2 regions of the Carnobacterium inhibens subsp. inhibens DSM 13024 genome follow, and region 1 is predicted to be linked to the other one. Evidence: a T-box and tRNA genes for the amino acid it is inferred to sense, from the RefSeq annotation. Region 1 holds a T-box; the other holds one or more tRNA genes.
What was found. The T-box of region 1 lies ahead of ileS (isoleucine--tRNA ligase). A T-box ahead of a tRNA ligase gene usually reads a tRNA of that ligase, here a tRNA-Ile.
Positions count from the first base shown of each region.

Region 2: it encodes a tRNA-Ile, which carries the amino acid that the T-box ahead of ileS (isoleucine--tRNA ligase) is inferred to sense. The anticodon was not compared.

Region 1 covers NZ_JQIV01000006.1:45,031-54,579, reverse strand. The annotation lists gene cspD (cold-shock protein CspD) at 1-91, opposite strand, end outside; gene dapF (diaminopimelate epimerase) at 248-1,237, opposite strand; gene ileS (isoleucine--tRNA ligase) at 1,347-4,130, opposite strand; T-box leader at 4,253-4,476, opposite strand; gene BR65_RS01435 (DivIVA domain-containing protein) at 4,482-5,168, opposite strand; gene BR65_RS01430 (YlmH family RNA-binding protein) at 5,251-6,033, opposite strand; gene BR65_RS01425 (YggT family protein) at 6,054-6,341, opposite strand; gene BR65_RS01420 (cell division protein SepF) at 6,362-6,850, opposite strand; gene BR65_RS01415 (YggS family pyridoxal phosphate-dependent enzyme) at 6,898-7,572, opposite strand; gene ftsZ (cell division protein FtsZ) at 7,575-8,834, opposite strand; gene ftsA (cell division protein FtsA) at 8,871-9,549, opposite strand, start outside.
Region 2 covers NZ_JQIV01000006.1:2,254,149-2,263,697, reverse strand. The annotation lists gene BR65_RS11990 (UbiA prenyltransferase family protein) at 1-313, shown strand, start outside; tRNA gene BR65_RS11985 (tRNA-Glu) at 433-504, opposite strand; tRNA gene BR65_RS11980 (tRNA-Ile) at 525-598, opposite strand; tRNA gene BR65_RS11975 (tRNA-Gly) at 609-679, opposite strand; tRNA gene BR65_RS11970 (tRNA-Phe) at 690-762, opposite strand; tRNA gene BR65_RS11965 (tRNA-Asp) at 778-850, opposite strand; tRNA gene BR65_RS11960 (tRNA-Met) at 889-961, opposite strand; tRNA gene BR65_RS11955 (tRNA-Ser) at 986-1,075, opposite strand; tRNA gene BR65_RS11950 (tRNA-Glu) at 1,123-1,194, opposite strand; tRNA gene BR65_RS11945 (tRNA-Ser) at 1,220-1,307, opposite strand; tRNA gene BR65_RS11940 (tRNA-Ile) at 1,344-1,417, opposite strand; tRNA gene BR65_RS11935 (tRNA-Gly) at 1,426-1,496, opposite strand; tRNA gene BR65_RS11930 (tRNA-Asp) at 1,503-1,575, opposite strand; tRNA gene BR65_RS11925 (tRNA-Met) at 1,614-1,686, opposite strand; tRNA gene BR65_RS11920 (tRNA-Ser) at 1,714-1,803, opposite strand; tRNA gene BR65_RS11915 (tRNA-Ile) at 1,841-1,914, opposite strand; tRNA gene BR65_RS11910 (tRNA-Met) at 1,940-2,013, opposite strand; tRNA gene BR65_RS11905 (tRNA-Ala) at 2,044-2,116, opposite strand; tRNA gene BR65_RS11900 (tRNA-Pro) at 2,128-2,201, opposite strand; tRNA gene BR65_RS11895 (tRNA-Arg) at 2,235-2,308, opposite strand; tRNA gene BR65_RS11890 (tRNA-Leu) at 2,312-2,400, opposite strand; tRNA gene BR65_RS11885 (tRNA-Gly) at 2,451-2,522, opposite strand; tRNA gene BR65_RS11880 (tRNA-Thr) at 2,530-2,602, opposite strand; tRNA gene BR65_RS11875 (tRNA-Leu) at 2,636-2,720, opposite strand; tRNA gene BR65_RS11870 (tRNA-Lys) at 2,760-2,832, opposite strand; tRNA gene BR65_RS11865 (tRNA-Val) at 2,834-2,909, opposite strand; rRNA gene rrf (5S ribosomal RNA) at 2,934-3,049, opposite strand; rRNA gene BR65_RS11855 (23S ribosomal RNA) at 3,141-6,061, opposite strand; rRNA gene BR65_RS11850 (16S ribosomal RNA) at 6,279-7,840, opposite strand; gene BR65_RS11845 (GNAT family N-acetyltransferase) at 8,381-8,911, opposite strand.

The sequences.
Region 1 (9,549 bases):
TGAAATGTACAAATATATCGTCTCCGCCTTCAACTTCAATAAATCCAAAACCTTTTTCACTATTAAACCATTTAACTGTACCTTTTTCCATAATTCCTGTACCTCCGCTAATTCATTTTGCAATTGATTCTTTTTTGACTACTTATTTTCTTAAAGTAATAAAATCGATTACAAAATTATTATAACTCAGGGTTTTTCTTTTTGCAAGGGTTTACTTTGCTTTAACAGAGACATTTTCAGAAATGAATCACTTTATATTAATATCGGAAATATGCTTTATAAAATCATGGTAATTTTTATTTTCATCTAACCTTATTTGTTTATTGTTGGCTAGCTGATGATTTAAAATATCTTTTAGTGAAATAGAAATCTTGCTAAGATACGTTGCATTGCCAATTAGATCCATCCAATAAGTTCCATCCTCTTTTTGATGAACGATTGTTTGAACCATGCCACCCGGATTAGTCACTTGAACTTTTTCTTCTAATTTACCGCTTTTTAATAATACATACATTAAACTGCTGGCTGCCATTGCTGTACCACAAGCATTTGTAAAACCTACTCCTCTTTCAAATGTACGAACAAATATTTTTTGATTGCCTAGTTCTTCGACGAAACTAACATTCACTCCATCAGGAAAATAAGGATTTGCTCCATTTAAATAAGTTGCTAGTTCTTTAAGCTGTGAGCTTTCCATTGTTTTATGATCGACAAAACTAATTAAATGAGGGTTTGGTACTGCTACGGCAGAAAAACGCAGCCCAGGTGCTAATTCAGGCAGTTCTTGATCAATAAAAGTTTCATCTGCCCAATTAAAAGGCAATGCATCTACATTAAAAGATACCGGGGAAATCTCTACTTGAAAAGTTTGAATATCTTTTCCTAAGTCTTCTGCTTTTTTTACATGGAGATCTGCATGCATCGTCTCAACCACCAACTCATCTTGGTTGTGTTTTTCAGAAAGATAACGAGCAACAGTTCTTAATCCATTGCCGCACATGCTGGCTTCGCTGCCGTCATAATTGATAACTCTCATGCTTTCGCCAGTTGCTTTATGCTTTGCAGCCCCGACTAAAAGAACACCATCTGCTCCATTTAAAAGTCCTTCATTGCGATCTGTAATAATTTTAGTTAAAGAAACCAGCTCATCTTCGCTCAATGTTCTTTCTAATACTGTTTCATCTAAAATAAAAAATTCGTTTTCTGATCCATGTACCTTGATCAACTCTAATTCCATTTAACTGTACCTCCTGCTTTTTTCTTATTTTACCCATCCTCATTTTAAAATACAATAAAAAATGTGTATTCAAGGACAATCTCTTGAATACACATTTTTCATATAAATTTTATTCAGCTTCTGGAACTAATGCTTCTGGAAAATGTTCTTCAACGATTGCTGCACAACGAGCACAAAGTGTAGGAGCATTTGGATTAGAACCCACATCTTCTTTAATTGCACGACATCTTTCACAAGTTTCGCCGTGGGCATGTTCTACAACTACTGCGACAGATTCAGAACGGGTAGCATAACTTGGTGCTTTATCAATCGATTCTGCTATTTCTAAATCTGAAACAATCAATAATTGAGCTAAATTACTATTCAATGAAACAAATAGATCTTTTGTTTGTTCTGTAGGATAAAGGGTCACTTTTGCTTCAAAAGATTTCCCTATGATTTTTTCATTACGTGCTTCTTCAAGTGCTTTTTGAACCACATCACGAACATCCATAAATGCATTCCACATATCCATTAATTCAGCTTCATTCTCATAGCTGTCAATAGCAGGCACATCAGCTAATTGAACAAACTCTTCTGATTCACTTAAAAATGACCAAATTTCTTCAGCTGTATGAGGTAAGATTGGTGTTAATAATTTTGTTAATTTTACCAATACTTCATAGAAGACAGTTTGCATTGCACGACGTTCGTAAGCATCTTCAGCTTCGATATAAACCACATCTTTAGCAAAGTCCAAGTAGAACTGAGATAAATCAACTGTACAGAAGTTATTGATTAATTGATAGATAGAAGAAAATTCATATCTTTCATAATGTCCTTCTACTTTTTCAACCAATTGATTTAAACGAATCATCATATATTTATCTACTGAACGCAAATCTTCAAAAACAACACTATTTTCTGAAGGTGTGTAATCAGCTGTATTTGCTAATAAGAAACGCATTGTATTACGAATCTTACGGTACACTTCAGATACTTGTTTCAAAATTTCATCACTGACACGCACGTCTGCTTGAGTATCTACACTAGAGACCCACAAGCGAATAATGTCAGCTCCCATTTGTTTGATAACTTTGCTTGGTGCAATCGTATTGCCAATAGATTTACTCATTTTACGGCCGTCACCATCTAAAACCATTCCTTGAGAGAGAACTGTTTTATAAGGAGCTTCTCCATTGATGGCAACACTGGTTGTAATGCTTGAATTGAACCATCCACGGTATTGATCTGATCCTTCAAGATACATATCTGCTGGGAAAGTTAAATTCTCTCTTGCTCTTAAGACAGCTTCATGGGATGATCCAGAGTCAAACCAAACATCCATAATGTCTGTTTCTTTTGTGAAAATATTGTTTGGACTTGAAGGATGAGTGAAACCTTCTGGCAATAAGTCTTTTGCTTCACGTTCAAACCAAACATTTGAACCAAATTCTCCAAATAAAGAAGCTACATGTTCAATCGTTTCAGGCGTAATGATGGCTTCGCCATTTTCACCATAAAAAATTGGTAACGGTACTCCCCAAGCACGTTGACGCGAAATAACCCAATCTCCACGATCACGAACCATGTTATACAAGCGTTGCATACCCCATTTTTGAACCCATTCGACCCCTTCAACAGCTTCTAAGATGTCTCCACGAAACTTATCAATAGAAGCAAACCATTGCGGTGTAGCACGGAAAATAACCGGTTTCTTAGTTCTCCAGTCATGCGGGTAACTATGAGTAAAGAAGTTTAATTTTAATAATGCCCCTTCTTTTTTCAACCACTCTGTGATTACTTTATTACCATCATCGTAGAAAATACCTTCTAATCCTGGTGCTTCATCTGTAAAGCATCCTTTATTATCAACTGGAGACAATACACTTAATTTATATTTTTGTCCAACGATAAAGTCATCGTCCCCATGTCCTGGAGCTGTGTGAACAAGTCCTGTACCAGCTTCAAGCGTCACATGATCTCCAAGGATCACTAAAGAAGTACGATCATACATTGGGTGTTGAGCTGTCATATATTCCAATTCTTTTCCTTTTAATTCTTGAATCGTCTCAACTTGATTCCAACCAATTTCTTGTGTCACTGTTTCAATCAAATCTTTTGCTACAACATATTTCTTCCCGTCAGCTACAACAACTGAATAATCGTATTCAGGATGAACAGTAATGGCAAGATTTGATGGAATAGTCCATGGAGTCGTTGTCCAAATCACAAAAGAAGTGTCTTCATCAATTAGACCTTTGCCGTCAACTACCTTAAATGCTACATAGATACTAGCTGATTTAACATCTTTATATTCGATTTCGGCTTCTGCAAGAGCAGATTCACTAGATGGTGACCAATAAATGGGTTTCAAACCTTTATAGATATAACCTTTTTCAGCCATTTTTCCAAATACTCGAATTTGTGCTTCTTCATATTCTTTAGTAAGTGTTACGTATGGATGATCCCACTCGCCAGCAACCCCTAAGCGTTTAAAATCTTCTTTTTGTTTATTCACTTGTTCCCATGCATATTCTTCACATAGTTTACGGAATTCAAAAATACTCATTTCTTTACGTTTTACACCTTTATTTGTTAATGCTTGTTCAATTGGCAGACCATGAGTATCCCAACCAGGAACGTAAGGAGAGCGGAATCCAGACATTGATTTATAACGAACTATAATGTCCTTGCTGATTTTATTTAACGCATGTCCGATATGAATGTTCCCGTTTGCATAAGGTGGGCCATCATGTAAGACGAATGTTGGTTTGCCTTCGTTTATTTTTTGACGTTGTCCATAAATATCTAATTCTTCCCAGTTTTTTTGCCATTCTAACTCGCGTACTGGTAAATTTCCACGCATTGGGAATTTTGTTTTGCCTAATTGTAATGTTTCTTTCATTTTCATCAAAGATCTACCCCTTATTCTTTATAATTTATATCTGTCCTAAAAAAATATCAAGCTCATCATACAGCTGAGATGGGCCAATTGCAACTTTTCTTCATTCCACAAAAAAAAGACTCCTTCCCCAGAGGGACGAAATCTTCGTGGTACCACCCAAATTCAGAAGAAAAAATAAGTTTTTCTTCTCTTAAGTAATTGTGTAACGCCAATTAAACGGTCAACTTTACTTTAATTCAAATTGACACTCATGGAGGATCTTACAAATAGAAGGGACTGTTAGGCTTTCACTATTCGCTAACTCGCTTAGTTTAGTATTCTATCGTTTTTCTGTTCCATTCTCTGCTTTAGTTTTATTTATTTAGGTAATTCAATTGCTGGCAATGTTCCTTCAATTGAAGTTTCTTGTGCATCGTTATTGTCTTCTGTTCCATCAGTGCTAACTACTTTTACCACTTCAGATGACTCATCATTTACTTCATTACTTGGTTCAGTATCCGTAGCTGTTGATTGAGTTTCAGCCTGATTCACACTAGATAATATTTCTTTCAAGGTAGGAATATTAAGGGTCTCTTCTTCAGTAGGTCTTAATAGATCATCCCATTCAGAATTTTTGACCATTTCTAATTGTGATTCTATCATAATTTGTAATCGTTGTTTAAAGACTCGGCTTTGTTTTTTCAATTCATCTGTTTCAGATGTGATTTTTCTAGCTTTCGAAACAGCTTCATCTAATAAACGATCCGCATTTTTTTCTGCTTCAAGACGAATAATGTTCGCTTCCTTAGCTGCATTTTCTTTCAATCTATCCGCTGCATCTTGTGCGACGATAATTGATTTGTTTAAGGCATCTTGCAAATTATTGAAGTGTCCTACTTTTTCTTCAGAAAATTGCAAACTTTTTTCTAACTCACGTTTTTCTTTTAAAACCATTTCGTAGTCCTTAATGATTTGATCTAAATAATCGTTTACTTGATCTTGATCGTAGCCTCGCATCTTGACAGGGAACTCTTTGTTATGTATATCTAAGGGAGTCAACACCATATAAGACACCTCCATTTTTTTAATTTAACGTGCTTTACTACTAAATTATCATAAACTCTATTACAAGTAAATGAGTTCATCCTTATTTATGCAAAACGCCTAATTGAAGACGCCATTTATCTTTTTTAGTTTTACCTTCAATTTCTTGTACCTGTAATCGTCCATACCCGCGAACTGAAACAATATCTAATAAACCAATCTCAAAATCGGGACGACTTAATTCTACCCAATTTAATTTTACTTTACCAGATTCAATCATTTGTTTTGCTCGTTGTCGAGAAATCTTAAACACACTAGAAACGACCGTATCCAAACGCATGGATGATACTGTTTCACTTTCAATAGTCCAATTATCTATCGGTATTAAAATATCCGTGTATTTTTTTTCTTCCATTCGGACCGAAACCTTACCAATACTGATAACTTGTTGTTCTACATAATTAATAGTAGTTTTTTCAACAAATACTTGCCAACGTACCCCATCTGAAACAATATCACCAAAGTAATCTCTTTTTAGTCCCGTTGAAAGTAAGGTACCTAATACTTTGCCATGTGATAACGTTGCAAATTTTGTAGGATACCGTATTTCAGAAATACTAATTTCGAAATCATCTTGTGTTGGTGTGAAATATGCAGGACAGATAAAAGCTCTTACTCTCTCTGCCGCTTCATATCCACCAAAAGAATGAATTGTAATCTCATTATTTTTTCCAACTATTGTCTTAACGATATGCAATTGACGAGGATCTAAAAAATTTGTTAAATAAGGAGTATACTGATCTTCTACGCTTCTTATCCAACCAATGACTGTATCAATAAAGGGTTGCTCTTCTTTTCTAAAATGTTGATAAACATTTTCAATCATAAGAAAAACACCTCCTTCATTTAATATAGAACATTCAAAATTAGTCTAAAGAGGGAAAATAATCCACCTTTAGCTAGATTTAAAACCACCAGTGCAACGATTCCTGAAATACTGAACATTCCAATTGGTGGAATATACCTTCTAAAAAAGCCTAAATAAGGTTCACATATCGTTCCTAATAAACGGCCAAATTTTGATTGATAAGCTCCAGGTAACCAAGACATTAAGATATAAACAACAATGAGGGTAGAATAAATATCTATTGCTTTTACAAGCACAACATAAAGTAATGAAATAAAATCAACCACTATTCTTTTTCCTCTTTTCTTTAATAAAAATCTTTTTCTTGCGTAATATCCGATAGCATTCCATCGATTTCAACATTCTTAGGTGTACAAAGGAAAATTTCGTCTCCGATACGTTGAATGTCTCCATTAATGGCATAAATCGTACCTGTCAAAAAGTCAACGATTCTTTTAGCTTGGTCTTCTTCAATACGAGTGAAATTTAATACAACAGATTGATTAGCAAGCAATAAGTCAGCAATTTCTTGAACTTCAGAATACACTCTTGGTTCAAAAACAACAATTTTTGATTGATGTGAAATATCCGGATTTTTCATTGAAATAACTTTATTTGTTGCTGCTGGTTCACGTCGAGTATTAAATGCTTTTTGATTCTTTACTTCTTGCTTTAATTCATTTTTCTTTGCTCTATTTACTACTTTTTCTTGCTGATGATCAGCTACTGGTTCTAACTCGAATTCTTCCTCGTCGTTTAAGCCAAAAAACTGAGAAAAATTAGTTAACATACCCATTCAAAGTCCTCCTTTTAAATCAATTCCAATTTTATCGAAATCGATTATTAGTCAAAAAAAGACGTTCCAATTCGAACAAAAGTTGCTCCTTCTTCAACAGCAATTGTGTAATCTTTACTCATTCCCATACTAAGTTCAGTACAGGGTGCATACGAAAGATTCTTTTTTTTAATCATTTCCTGTAATTCTCTTAATTGAATAAAAGCTGATCGGATAATTGTCTCACTAGCATCCAACGGTGCCATAGTCATTAAGCCGACTACTTTTATCTTAGTATACTGTGAAAGGCTGACAATAAATTCAGTCAATTCATCTGGGCTTAACCCACTTTTAGAATCTTCGCCCGTCACATTTACTTGAACAAAACAAAAAATTGTCTTTTGAGCTCTTTTTTCAATTTCTTTTGCTAACGACAAACGATCAAGAGCATGAAAGTAATCAATAGAATTGATTACTTTTTTTACTTTTCTGGTCTGAAGGTTCCCAATATAATGCCAAATCAGACAGTCATCGTCGATTTCTTCTTGCTTCAATGCTAAGCCCTCAGGACGGTTTTCTGCAAGATGAATATACCCTTCTTCAATTACAGCTCTTGTTTGTTTACTGGAGACGCTCTTAGTTACTGCTATAACTTGTACACTAGAACGTTCGCGACCAACTCTTTTTAATGATAAACCTAACTTGCGTTCGATTTCACCACAATTTTTTTTAACAGAATTCATTTTTATTTACGGCGTCTTCTAAAGAATGGTGGAGTATCAAGATTATCTTCTTCAGAGTGATTATCTTGTTCTTGCTTTTCTTCACGTTTAAAAATATCAAATTCTGGTTTTTCATTTTGCTGAGTTAGGTCATCTGATGGAGCTTTGGCTCTTTGCTCACGCAAACTAGGTTCACGGCGAATGTCCCAGTCGCCAAATGGATCTTTTGTTTGGTCAGATTGTGTAGCTGATGTTTCAGGCACAATTCTTTGTGTAGAAGCATTTCTGTTTCTATCACTTGTTTGTGGTTTTACTTCTTTTGCTTTAGTTGTATCGATCCCAGTCGCAATAACGGTTACGATAACATCATCACCTAAGTTTTCATTAATAGAAGTACCAAAAATAATATTTACTTCTGTCGTAGAGGCTGCTGAAACGATATCTGAAGCATCTTGAGCTTCGAATAATGTTAAATCAGATCCCCCAGTGATATTTAACAATACAGATTCTGCTCCATCGATTGAAACTTCTAATAAAGGAGAAGAAATAGCTTTTTTAGTCGCTTCAACTGTACGATTTTCACCACTAGCCATACCGATTCCCATCAATGCTGAACCTTGGTTTTCCATAACCGTTTTTACATCGGCAAAATCTAAGTTTACATATCCAGGTGCAGTAATTAAATCTGAAATTCCTTGTACACCTTGTCGTAAAACATTATCCGCTTCATGGAAAGCCTCAAGCATCGGCGTTTTCTTGTCAACGATTTCTAATAAGCGATTATTAGAAATAATCACTAGAGTGTCTACGTGTTCTTTCATTTGTGCTACACCTTCTGCAGCAAAACGTCCACGTTTTGGTCCTTCAAAAGTAAATGGTCTAGTAATGACCCCAACTGTTAAAGCCCCTTGTTCTTTAGCAATTCGAGCCACGATTGGCGCAGCACCAGTACCAGTACCGCCGCCCATACCAGCAGTTACAAAAATCATATCAGCTCCACGCAATGATTCAGCAATTTGTTCTTCGCTCTCTTCAGCTGCTTTACGTCCGATTTCAGGATTTGCACCAGCTCCTAATCCACGAGTCAATTTAGGCCCAAGTTGGATTTTAACTTCAGCATTTGAACCTGCTAAAGCTTGTAGGTCAGTATTTGCTACGATAAATTCTACACCTTGTACATTTTCATCTATCATGCGGTTTACAGCATTATTACCAGCTCCACCAACACCTATTACTTTAATGATTGCTCCATTAGCTGGGTTTGTATCAAATTCTAAGTCCATTCCGTTTTCCTCCTACTACAATTTGAATGCATTTATTTAATCAAAGAAATTTGAGATAAAGCTTTTAGCTTTAGAACTCCATTTGTCTTCACTTTTCTTTTCTTTTTTGATAGGTTTTACTTTTTTAAATTCTAAAGAACTATCTTCAATATGGTCTGAAGGATACTCTAATTTAGTATGATGAGATGTATCTTCATTTTTAGCAATTCCTAATTGATATTCTTTCACTATCTGATGAATTTCATCTAAATTAGCTTCGTGTTGAATCAAGCCTATTCCTGTAGTAAATGTAGGGTAACGCATACCCATTTGATTTGGTATATATAATTTCACTGGGATTTCAAAAATATCCTCAGCCAGTTCTACTATACCAGGCAAAGCAGCAGCTCCACCAGTTATAATAAGTCCCCCTGGCAATTCTCTTGCTCCTACTTTATCTAACTCAGTCTTGATTTTTTCAAAAATCTGAACCAACCGAGCTTCAATAATTTCTGATAAGTAGCGTTCGTCAATTTTTACTGGTTGGTTCTTGCCAATCACTTCTACTGGAAATTTTTCTTCTTGAGAAGTTTCTTCTGGCAAAGCGTATCCATAATCACGCTTGATTCTTTCTGCGTTTTCAACAGTAGTATTTAATACAACGGATATGTCTTTTGTTACGTAATCTCCGCCTTCTTGATCTACATAAGTGTATTTCAATTGGTGATCATGCATA
Region 2 (9,549 bases), 2.2 Mb from region 1:
TTATGGAAGTATCCATAAAGATTTCAGCAACGATCAGACAACCTTATTATTTTTAAAACAAGAGCTGTTTAATCGCATCTTTTTAGGATTGACTGTTCTTATTTATCTCATCAGCTTTATCATCTTTATTCCTACATTTAACAAACTGAGTTTTATTATTTTATTGACTATTCCTTTTGCTCTTAGCATTATTCAGTCCATTCTATCTACTAAAAAAACTGTTCCAACTAAACTTAAACAAAGAATGCTGTATATCTATTCTATTTCTTTCTTTATCGCATTTAGTATTATTTTATTTGTCCATATATTTTAATTTTCTCTTCCCGTATATCCCTTTCAGTACTAGCAAGATTAAGTTTCTAGTACTGTTTTTTCTAATCAATACAAAAAAAGAACAAGAGAATTTTCTCTTGTTCTTTTTTTGTTATTTTATGACCCGTACGGGAATCGAACCCGTGATACCGCCGTGAAAGGGCGGTGTCTTAACCGCTTGACCAACGGGCCAGTTTACTATTTTTAATTAATGGGCCTAAATGGACTCGAACCATCGACCTCACGCTTATCAGGCGTGCGCTCTAACCAGCTGAGCTATAGGCCCATAAAAAAAAAGCGGGTGACGAGAATCGAACTCGCATCAACAGCTTGGAAGGCTGTGGTTTTACCACTAAACTACACCCGCATTACATAAATGGCCTGGGACAGAATCGAACTGCCGACACCTTGAGCTTCAATCAAGTGCTCTACCAACTGAGCTACCAGGCCAACTATTCAATTAAACGGTCTCGACGGGAATCGAACCCGCGATCTTCTGCGTGACAGGCAGACATGTTAACCCCTACACCACGAGACCTTTTTTATTTTTAAACTATCTTTTATAAAAAAGATAAATTGCGGGGACAGGACTTGAACCTGTGACCTTCGGGTTATGAGCCCGACGAGCTGCCAACTGCTCCACCCCGCGATAATATTAATATTAATTTGAAAAAGGAGGATAAGGGATTCGAACCCTTGCGTGCTTTTACACACCTGACGGTTTTCAAGACCGTTCCCTTCAGCCGGACTTGGGTAATCCTCCATAAGACTGATAAGATATTTCAGTATTAAATTAAACATAATTGTTTATGACCCGTACGGGAATCGAACCCGTGATACCGCCGTGAAAGGGCGGTGTCTTAACCGCTTGACCAACGGGCCGAAAAAAACACAAAAAAATAAATTACGGAGAAGGAGGGATTTGAACCCTCGCGCCGCGTTAACGACCTACACCCTTAGCAGGGGCGCCTCTTCAGCCACTTGAGTACTTCCCCAAAAAACCAAAATAGTTAATTATTTAATTTATTCAATGGGCCTAAATGGACTCGAACCATCGACCTCACGCTTATCAGGCGTGCGCTCTAACCAGCTGAGCTATAGGCCCATAAAAAAAGCGGGTGACGAGAATCGAACTCGCATCAACAGCTTGGAAGGCTGTGGTTTTACCACTAAACTACACCCGCAAAAAACGGTCTCGACGGGAATCGAACCCGCGATCTTCTGCGTGACAGGCAGACATGTTAACCCCTACACCACGAGACCTTTTTTACTTTTATACTATCTTTTTTACAAAAGATAAATTGCGGGGACAGGACTTGAACCTGTGACCTTCGGGTTATGAGCCCGACGAGCTGCCAACTGCTCCACCCCGCGATAATATTAATGAATCATTTTAAAAAAAGGAGGATAAGAGATTCGAACTCTTGCGTGCTTTTACACACCTGACGGTTTTCAAGACCGTTCCCTTCAGCCGGACTTGGGTAATCCTCCATAATGATACAAGGTTACTTTAATCTTTACTGATTAATGGACCTTGTAGGACTCGAACCTACGACCGGACGGTTATGAGCCGTCTGCTCTAACCAACTGAGCTAAAGGTCCAAGATCTTTTAAATAATAATAATAATAGCGGCGAAGGGGATCGAACCCCCGACCTCCCGGGTATGAACCGGACGCTCTAGCCAGCTGAGCTACACCGCCATAATAATAAGGTGAATATTTTTAAAAAAGTGGAGCCTAGCGGGATCGAACCGCTGACCTCCTGCGTGCAAGGCAGGCGCTCTCCCAGCTGAGCTAAGGCCCCTAAATTTTAAATCGGGAAGACAGGATTCGAACCTGCGACCCCTTGGTCCCAAACCAAGTGCTCTACCAAGCTGAGCTACTTCCCGTAATGCTGAGTTTTATCTTTTTTACAAAAGAAATGCACCCAAGAGGACTTGAACCTCTAACCCCTTGATTCGTAGTCAAGTACTCTATCCAATTGAGCTATGGGTGCAAATGGTGCCGAGGGCCGGAATCGAACCGGCACGGTGATCACTCACCGCAGGATTTTAAGTCCTGTGCGTCTACCTGTTCCGCCACCCCGGCATTAGAACAGCTTGTCATTCTTACGAATGAGCTCACTAGTTGAACTAGTAAGCGAAAGACGGGATTCGAACCCGCGACCCCCACCTTGGCAAGGTGATGTTCTACCACTGAACTACTTTCGCAACAAAATGCCGGCTAAAGGAGTTGAACCCTCGACCCTCTGATTACAAATCAGATGCTCTACCAACTGAGCTAAGCCGGCTAAAGTGGTACTTCACTAATCATTCAAAAAAAATGGTGCGGGTGAAGGGACTTGAACCCCCACGTCTTTCAACGCTAGATCCTAAATCTAGTGCGTCTGCCAATTCCGCCACACCCGCAAAAGTATGGCATAACTAAACATGTTGAATGATTAGTTATGAGTCATGCAGGATTCGAACCTGCGACCCTCTGATTAAAAGTCAGATGCTCTACCAACTGAGCTAATGACTCATGGTGGAGGTTGACGGGATCGAACCGCCGACCCTCTGCTTGTAAGGCAGATGCTCTCCCAGCTGAGCTAAACCTCCATCTGAGAAAAAATAATTGAATCTGCGTGGCAGCGTCCTACTCTCACAAAGGGAAACCCTTCACTACCATCGGCGCTAAGAAGCTTAACTGCTGTGTTCGGCATGGGAACAGGTGTGACCTTCTTGCCATCGCCACCACACAAATTTCAATCTAGAGAACGTTGTTCTCTCAAAACTGGATAAGTTAAAAGTTTGTTCTTCGTTTAGAAACCGTCGTACACCGTTTATTCTTTGGTTAAGTCCTCGACCGATTAGTATTGGTCCGCTCCATCTATCGCTAGACTTCCACTTCCAACCTATCAACCTGATCATCTCTCAGGGGTCTTACTCACTTACGTGATGGGAAATCTCATCTTGAGGGGGGCTTCACGCTTAGATGCTTTCAGCGTTTATCCCGTCCACACATAGCTACCCAGCAATGCCCTTGGCAGAACAACTGGTACACCAGAGGTGTGTCCATCCCGGTCCTCTCGTACTAAGGACAGCTCCTCTCAAATTTCCTACGCCCGCGACGGATAGGGACCGAACTGTCTCACGACGTTCTGAACCCAGCTCGCGTACCGCTTTAATGGGCGAACAGCCCAACCCTTGGGACCGACTACAGCCCCAGGATGCGATGAGCCGACATCGAGGTGCCAAACCTCCCCGTCGATGTGGACTCTTGGGGGAGATAAGCCTGTTATCCCCAGGGTAGCTTTTATCCGTTGAGCGATGGCCCTTCCATGCGGAACCACCGGATCACTAAGCCCGACTTTCGTCCCTGCTCGACTTGTAGGTCTCGCAGTCAAGCTCCCTTATGCCTTTACACTCTGCGAATGATTTCCAACCATTCTGAGGGAACCTTTGGGCGCCTCCGTTACACTTTAGGAGGCGACCGCCCCAGTCAAACTGCCCGTCAGACACTGTCTCCCAGCCCGATAAGGGCTGTGGGTTAGAGTGGTCATACAGCAAGGGTAGTATCCCACCAACGCCTCCACCAAGACTGGCGTCCTGGCTTCAATGGCTCCTACCTATCCTGTACAAGCTGTACAAACACTCAATATCAAACTGCAGTAAAGCTCCATGGGGTCTTTCCGTCCTGTCGCGGGTAACCTGCATCTTCACAGGTACTATAATTTCACCGAGTCTCTCGTTGAGACAGTGCCCAGATCGTTACGCCTTTCGTGCGGGTCGGAACTTACCCGACAAGGAATTTCGCTACCTTAGGACCGTTATAGTTACGGCCGCCGTTTACTGGGGCTTCAATTCTGAGCTTCGCCCGAGAGCTAACCCATCCTCTTAACCTTCCAGCACCGGGCAGGCGTCAGCCCCTATACGTCATCTTACGATTTTGCAGAGACCTGTGTTTTTGATAAACAGTCGCCTGGGCCTATTCACTGCGGCTGACCAATTGGTCAGCACCCCTTCTCCCGAAGTTACGGGGTCATTTTGCCGAGTTCCTTAACGAGAGTTCTCTCGCACACCTTAGGATTCTCTCCTCGACTACCTGTGTCGGTTTGCGGTACGGGCAGTTTGTTTCTAACTAGAAGCTTTTCTTGACAGTGTGACATCGGGAACTTCGGTACTTAATTTCCCTCCCCATCACAACTTGTTCTTAAAGAAGCAAGCATTTGACTCACTTCAAAACTTGTTGCTTGGACGCGCATATCCAACAGCGCGTATTCCTTAGCCTACTGTGTCCCTCCATTGTTCAAACAAAACAAACTGGTACAGGAATCTCAACCTGTTGTCCATCGTCTACGCCATTCGGCCTCGACTTAGGTCCCGACTAACCCTGGGAGGACGAGCCTTCCCCAGGAAACCTTAGTCATTCGGTGGACGGGATTCTCACCCGTCTTTCGCTACTCATACCGGCATTCTCACTTCTAAGCGCTCCACTAGTCCTCGCGATCTAGCTTCAACGCCCTTAGAACGCTCTCCTACCATAGAACCAATGGTTCTATCCACAGCTTCGGTGTTATGTTTAGCCCCGGTAAATTTTCGGCGCAGGGTCACTCGACTAGTGAGCTATTACGCACTCTTTAAATGATGGCTGCTTCTGAGCCAACATCCTAGTTGTCTAAGCAACTCCACATCCTTTTCCACTTAACATAAACTTTGGGACCTTAGCTGGTGGTCTGGGCTGTTTCCCTTTCGACTACGGATCTTATCACTCGCAGTCTGACTCCCGGATATAAATCAATGGCATTCGGAGTTTATCTGAATTCGGTAACCCGAGAAGGGCCCCTAGTCCAAACAGTTGCTCTACCTCCATGATTCTAATTCCGAGGCTAGCCCTAAAGCTATTTCGGAGAGAACCAGCTATCTCCAAGTTCGATTGGAATTTCTCCGCTACCCACACCTCATCCCCGCATTTTTCAACATACGTGGGTTCGGTCCTCCAGTGCGTATTACCGCACCTTCAACCTGGACATGGGTAGATCACTTGGTTTCGGGTCTACGACCACATACTCATTCGCCCTATTCAGACTCGCTTTCGCTACGGCTCCGTCTCATCAACTTAACCTCGCATGGGATCGTAACTCGCCGGTTCATTCTACAAAAGGCACGCTATCACCCATTAACGGGCTTTAACTATTTGTAGGCACACGGTTTCAGGGGCTATTTCACTCCTCTTCCGAGGTTCTTTTCACCTTTCCCTCACGGTACTGGTTCACTATCGGTCACTAGGGAGTATTTAGCCTTGGGAGATGGTCCTCCCGGATTCCGACGGAATTTCTCGTGTTCCGCCGTACTCAGGATACTGATCAGAGTGGATGTGGTTTCGGATACAGGGCTTTTACCTTCTTCGGCAGACCTTTCCAGGTCGCTTCTCCTACCAAATCCATTTATGACTCTATGTGTTCAGTCCTACAACCCCAGAAAGCAAGCTTTCTGGTTTGGGCTATTCCCGTTTCGCTCGCCGCTACTCAGGGAATCGATTTTTCTTTCTCTTCCTGCAGGTACTTAGATGTTTCAGTTCTCTGCGTCTACCTCTACTAACCTATGTATTCAGTTAGCAGTAACATCCTATCAAAGATGCTGGGTTCCCCCATTCGGAAATCTTTGGATCAAAGCTTACTTACAGCTCCCCAAAGCATATCGGCGTTAGTCCCGTCCTTCATCGGCTCCTAGTGCCAAGGCATTCACCGTGCGCCCTTATTAACTTAACCTATGGTTAATCGTTAATGTTCAATACTCATCTTACGATGAGAACCTTAAAAAACTCATTTTTAAAACTTTTCGGTGTGTTTCTGGTTTCTTACTTGAATTACAATTTTTTAACTTTATCCAGTTTTCAAAGAACAACATCTATCTATTGAGAAGATTAGACCTCTCAAAACTAAACAAAGTAAGTACGAATGTGTGGGTTTCCGTTATATTCCTTAGAAAGGAGGTGATCCAGCCGCACCTTCCGATACGGCTACCTTGTTACGACTTCACCCCAATTATCTGTCCCACCTTAGGCGGCTGGCTCCCAAAAGGGTTACCTCACCGACTTCGGGTGTTACAAACTCTCGTGGTGTGACGGGCGGTGTGTACAAGACCCGGGAACGTATTCACCGCGGCGTGCTGATCCGCGATTACTAGCGATTCCGGCTTCATGCAGGCGAGTTGCAGCCTGCAATCCGAACTGAGAATGGCTTTAAGAGATTAGCTTGGCCTCGCGACCTTGCGACTCGTTGTACCATCCATTGTAGCACGTGTGTAGCCCAGGTCATAAGGGGCATGATGATTTGACGTCATCCCCACCTTCCTCCGGTTTATCACCGGCAGTCTCACTAGAGTGCCCAACTGAATGCTGGCAACTAATAATAGGGGTTGCGCTCGTTGCGGGACTTAACCCAACATCTCACGACACGAGCTGACGACAACCATGCACCACCTGTCACTTTGTCCCCGAAGGGAAAGCTCTATCTCTAGAGTGGTCAAAGGATGTCAAGACCTGGTAAGGTTCTTCGCGTTGCTTCGAATTAAACCACATGCTCCACCGCTTGTGCGGGTCCCCGTCAATTCCTTTGAGTTTCAACCTTGCGGTCGTACTCCCCAGGCGGAGTGCTTAATGCGTTAGCTGCAGCACTGAAGGGCGGAAACCCTCCAACACTTAGCACTCATCGTTTACGGCGTGGACTACCAGGGTATCTAATCCTGTTTGCTCCCCACGCTTTCGAGCCTCAGCGTCAGTTACAGACCAGAGAGTCGCCTTCGCCACTGGTGTTCCTCCACATATCTACGCATTTCACCGCTACACGTGGAATTCCACTCTCCTCTTCTGCACTCAAGTTCTCCAGTTTCCAATGACCCTCCCCGGTTGAGCCGGGGGCTTTCACATCAGACTTAAAGAACCGCCTGCGCTCGCTTTACGCCCAATAAATCCGGACAACGCTTGCCACCTACGTATTACCGCGGCTGCTGGCACGTAGTTAGCCGTGGCTTTCTGGTTAGATACCGTCAGGGGATGAGCAGTTACTCTCATCCTTGTTCTTCTCTAACAACAGAGTTTTACGATCCGAAAACCTTCTTCACTCACGCGGCATTGCTCCGTCAGACTTTCGTCCATTGCGGAAGATTCCCTACTGCTGCCTCCCGTAGGAGTCTGGGCCGTGTCTCAGTCCCAGTGTGGCCGATCACCCTCTCAGGTCGGCTACGTATCATCGCCTTGGTGAGCCATTACCTCACCAACTAGCTAATACGCCGCGGGTCCATCCATAAGCGGTAGCCGAAGCCACCTTTTTTCCATCTGTCAGGAGACAATTGGAAATATGCGGTATTAGCATCCGTTTCCGGATGTTATCCCCCTCTTATGGGCAGGTTACCCACGTGTTACTCACCCGTCCGCCACTCTTTTGTCTCGGTGGGTGCAAGCACCCGGTGAAACAAAAGCGTTCGACTTGCATGTATTAGGCATGCCGCCAGCGTTCGTCCTGAGCCAGGATCAAACTCTCATATAAAATGATGCTTGAAGCTCATTATTGATTGCTAGCGAATAATTATTCACTATATTTGTTACTGTTGACTCAGCACTGCTGAGTCACCCTCACATTTGGTTCGTCTTACTTTGTTTAGTTTTCAAAGGTCTAAAGCTTGTTGTTTTGTTTCTGACAACTTCTAAATTATAGCAGTTGTTTTTCAACTTGTCAACAACTTTTTAAATAAATATTTTTTTATTTGAATATTTATCCATTTGCCAGCTCAGTTATTTCATGAGGACTTTAGTAGAATAACATATTTCTTTACATTCTGTCAACATTATTTTTATAATAACATTTTCGAACTACTAGGTCTATCACGTATCTCTCTTAGCGACATCAATTACTATAACAAGTTTTTTAAGACTGGTCAATAAAAAGATTTCCTTTTTTTTACTTTTTTTCAAAAAACGTATATTTTATCATTTTATTGCATTTTAATTTGCCTTACATAAATCAAAGGTATACAAAATTAAGTATATTTTAAAAAATGGCTTTAGGATTGTTCGCTTTTTCCGAAAATCATTTTATTACATATTGATACAAATTAAAGTCATTTATTTGTTCTCCTGCATTAACATCTTTTACACAATCAATAAAATCAAATTTTTCTTGTTGATACATTTGATTTAAAAATCTATTTTCAGCAATGCAATCTAACCGAAGTGCTTTTTTTCGTTCTTGTTTCGCATATTCTTTTGCTGCATTGATCATCAAATGCGGAATACCCATTCCTGATTTATTTCTTTTTATATTTAATCGATGAAGGTAATAAAAATCATTACTTGAATCTGCTCCCCATAACGTAACATCCCACTTACTTTGGCAATCCCATAAAATGAACATCCCTGCTAGTTCATTATCAACTGTTCCATAGAAGACCTCTCCTCTTAAAATTGCACTTGCTGTATCGTGGTTATCTTTGCCATCTAATATTCCGTTCCATTGTAAAGAACCTTTAGCTTTTAACCATAATGCCGTTTCTTTAAGTAGCCCTTCAATCATTTCGAAATCTTCAGGCTTTGCTTGATGTAATATAAAATTTTTGTTCATATTATTCTCCTTTCTTCTATATAAGAGTAAATCACAACTATTTTTTGATTATTAGAATACTTTACTATAGACAAACTCTACTATTCAACATCTTTTTCACTTTTTCTATTTATATGTTGGCTTATTTAACAAAAAAAATAACTAGGCAAAACTATATGCCTGCTCAAATAAACTATTAAAAAAATGTTCGATGTGTCTTTTACAAATAATACTTGCTTTCTTAATAAGTCAGCTAATAAATAGCATAACGCTAAAAGTACACCCAAATATAAGAAGCTTAAAAAAAACTCCTAAACCACTGATCAGAATAAAAGAACTCGCGAGAGATTTAAAAATTAGATTAAGTGCAGGAAAGTTTAACCTGGTTTGGATCATAATTTTTATAGACAGTTCAATAAGCTTACAATAATCCGAATAAAATAGCAGCTAACTTTTATAATTAATCCGACTTCAATTTCTACTTTTCTTTATATTCTATACTAACTTAAAGAAATCATTTATTCTAACCCATTTAACTAGCTTCACTAAATTAATTTCCCTAGTTAATATTACGTACAAAAAAAGCTTTAATATCTTTCTTCTATATTAACGATAGAAAAAGATACTAAAGCTTTTAACTGGTAACTATTTTTTATATG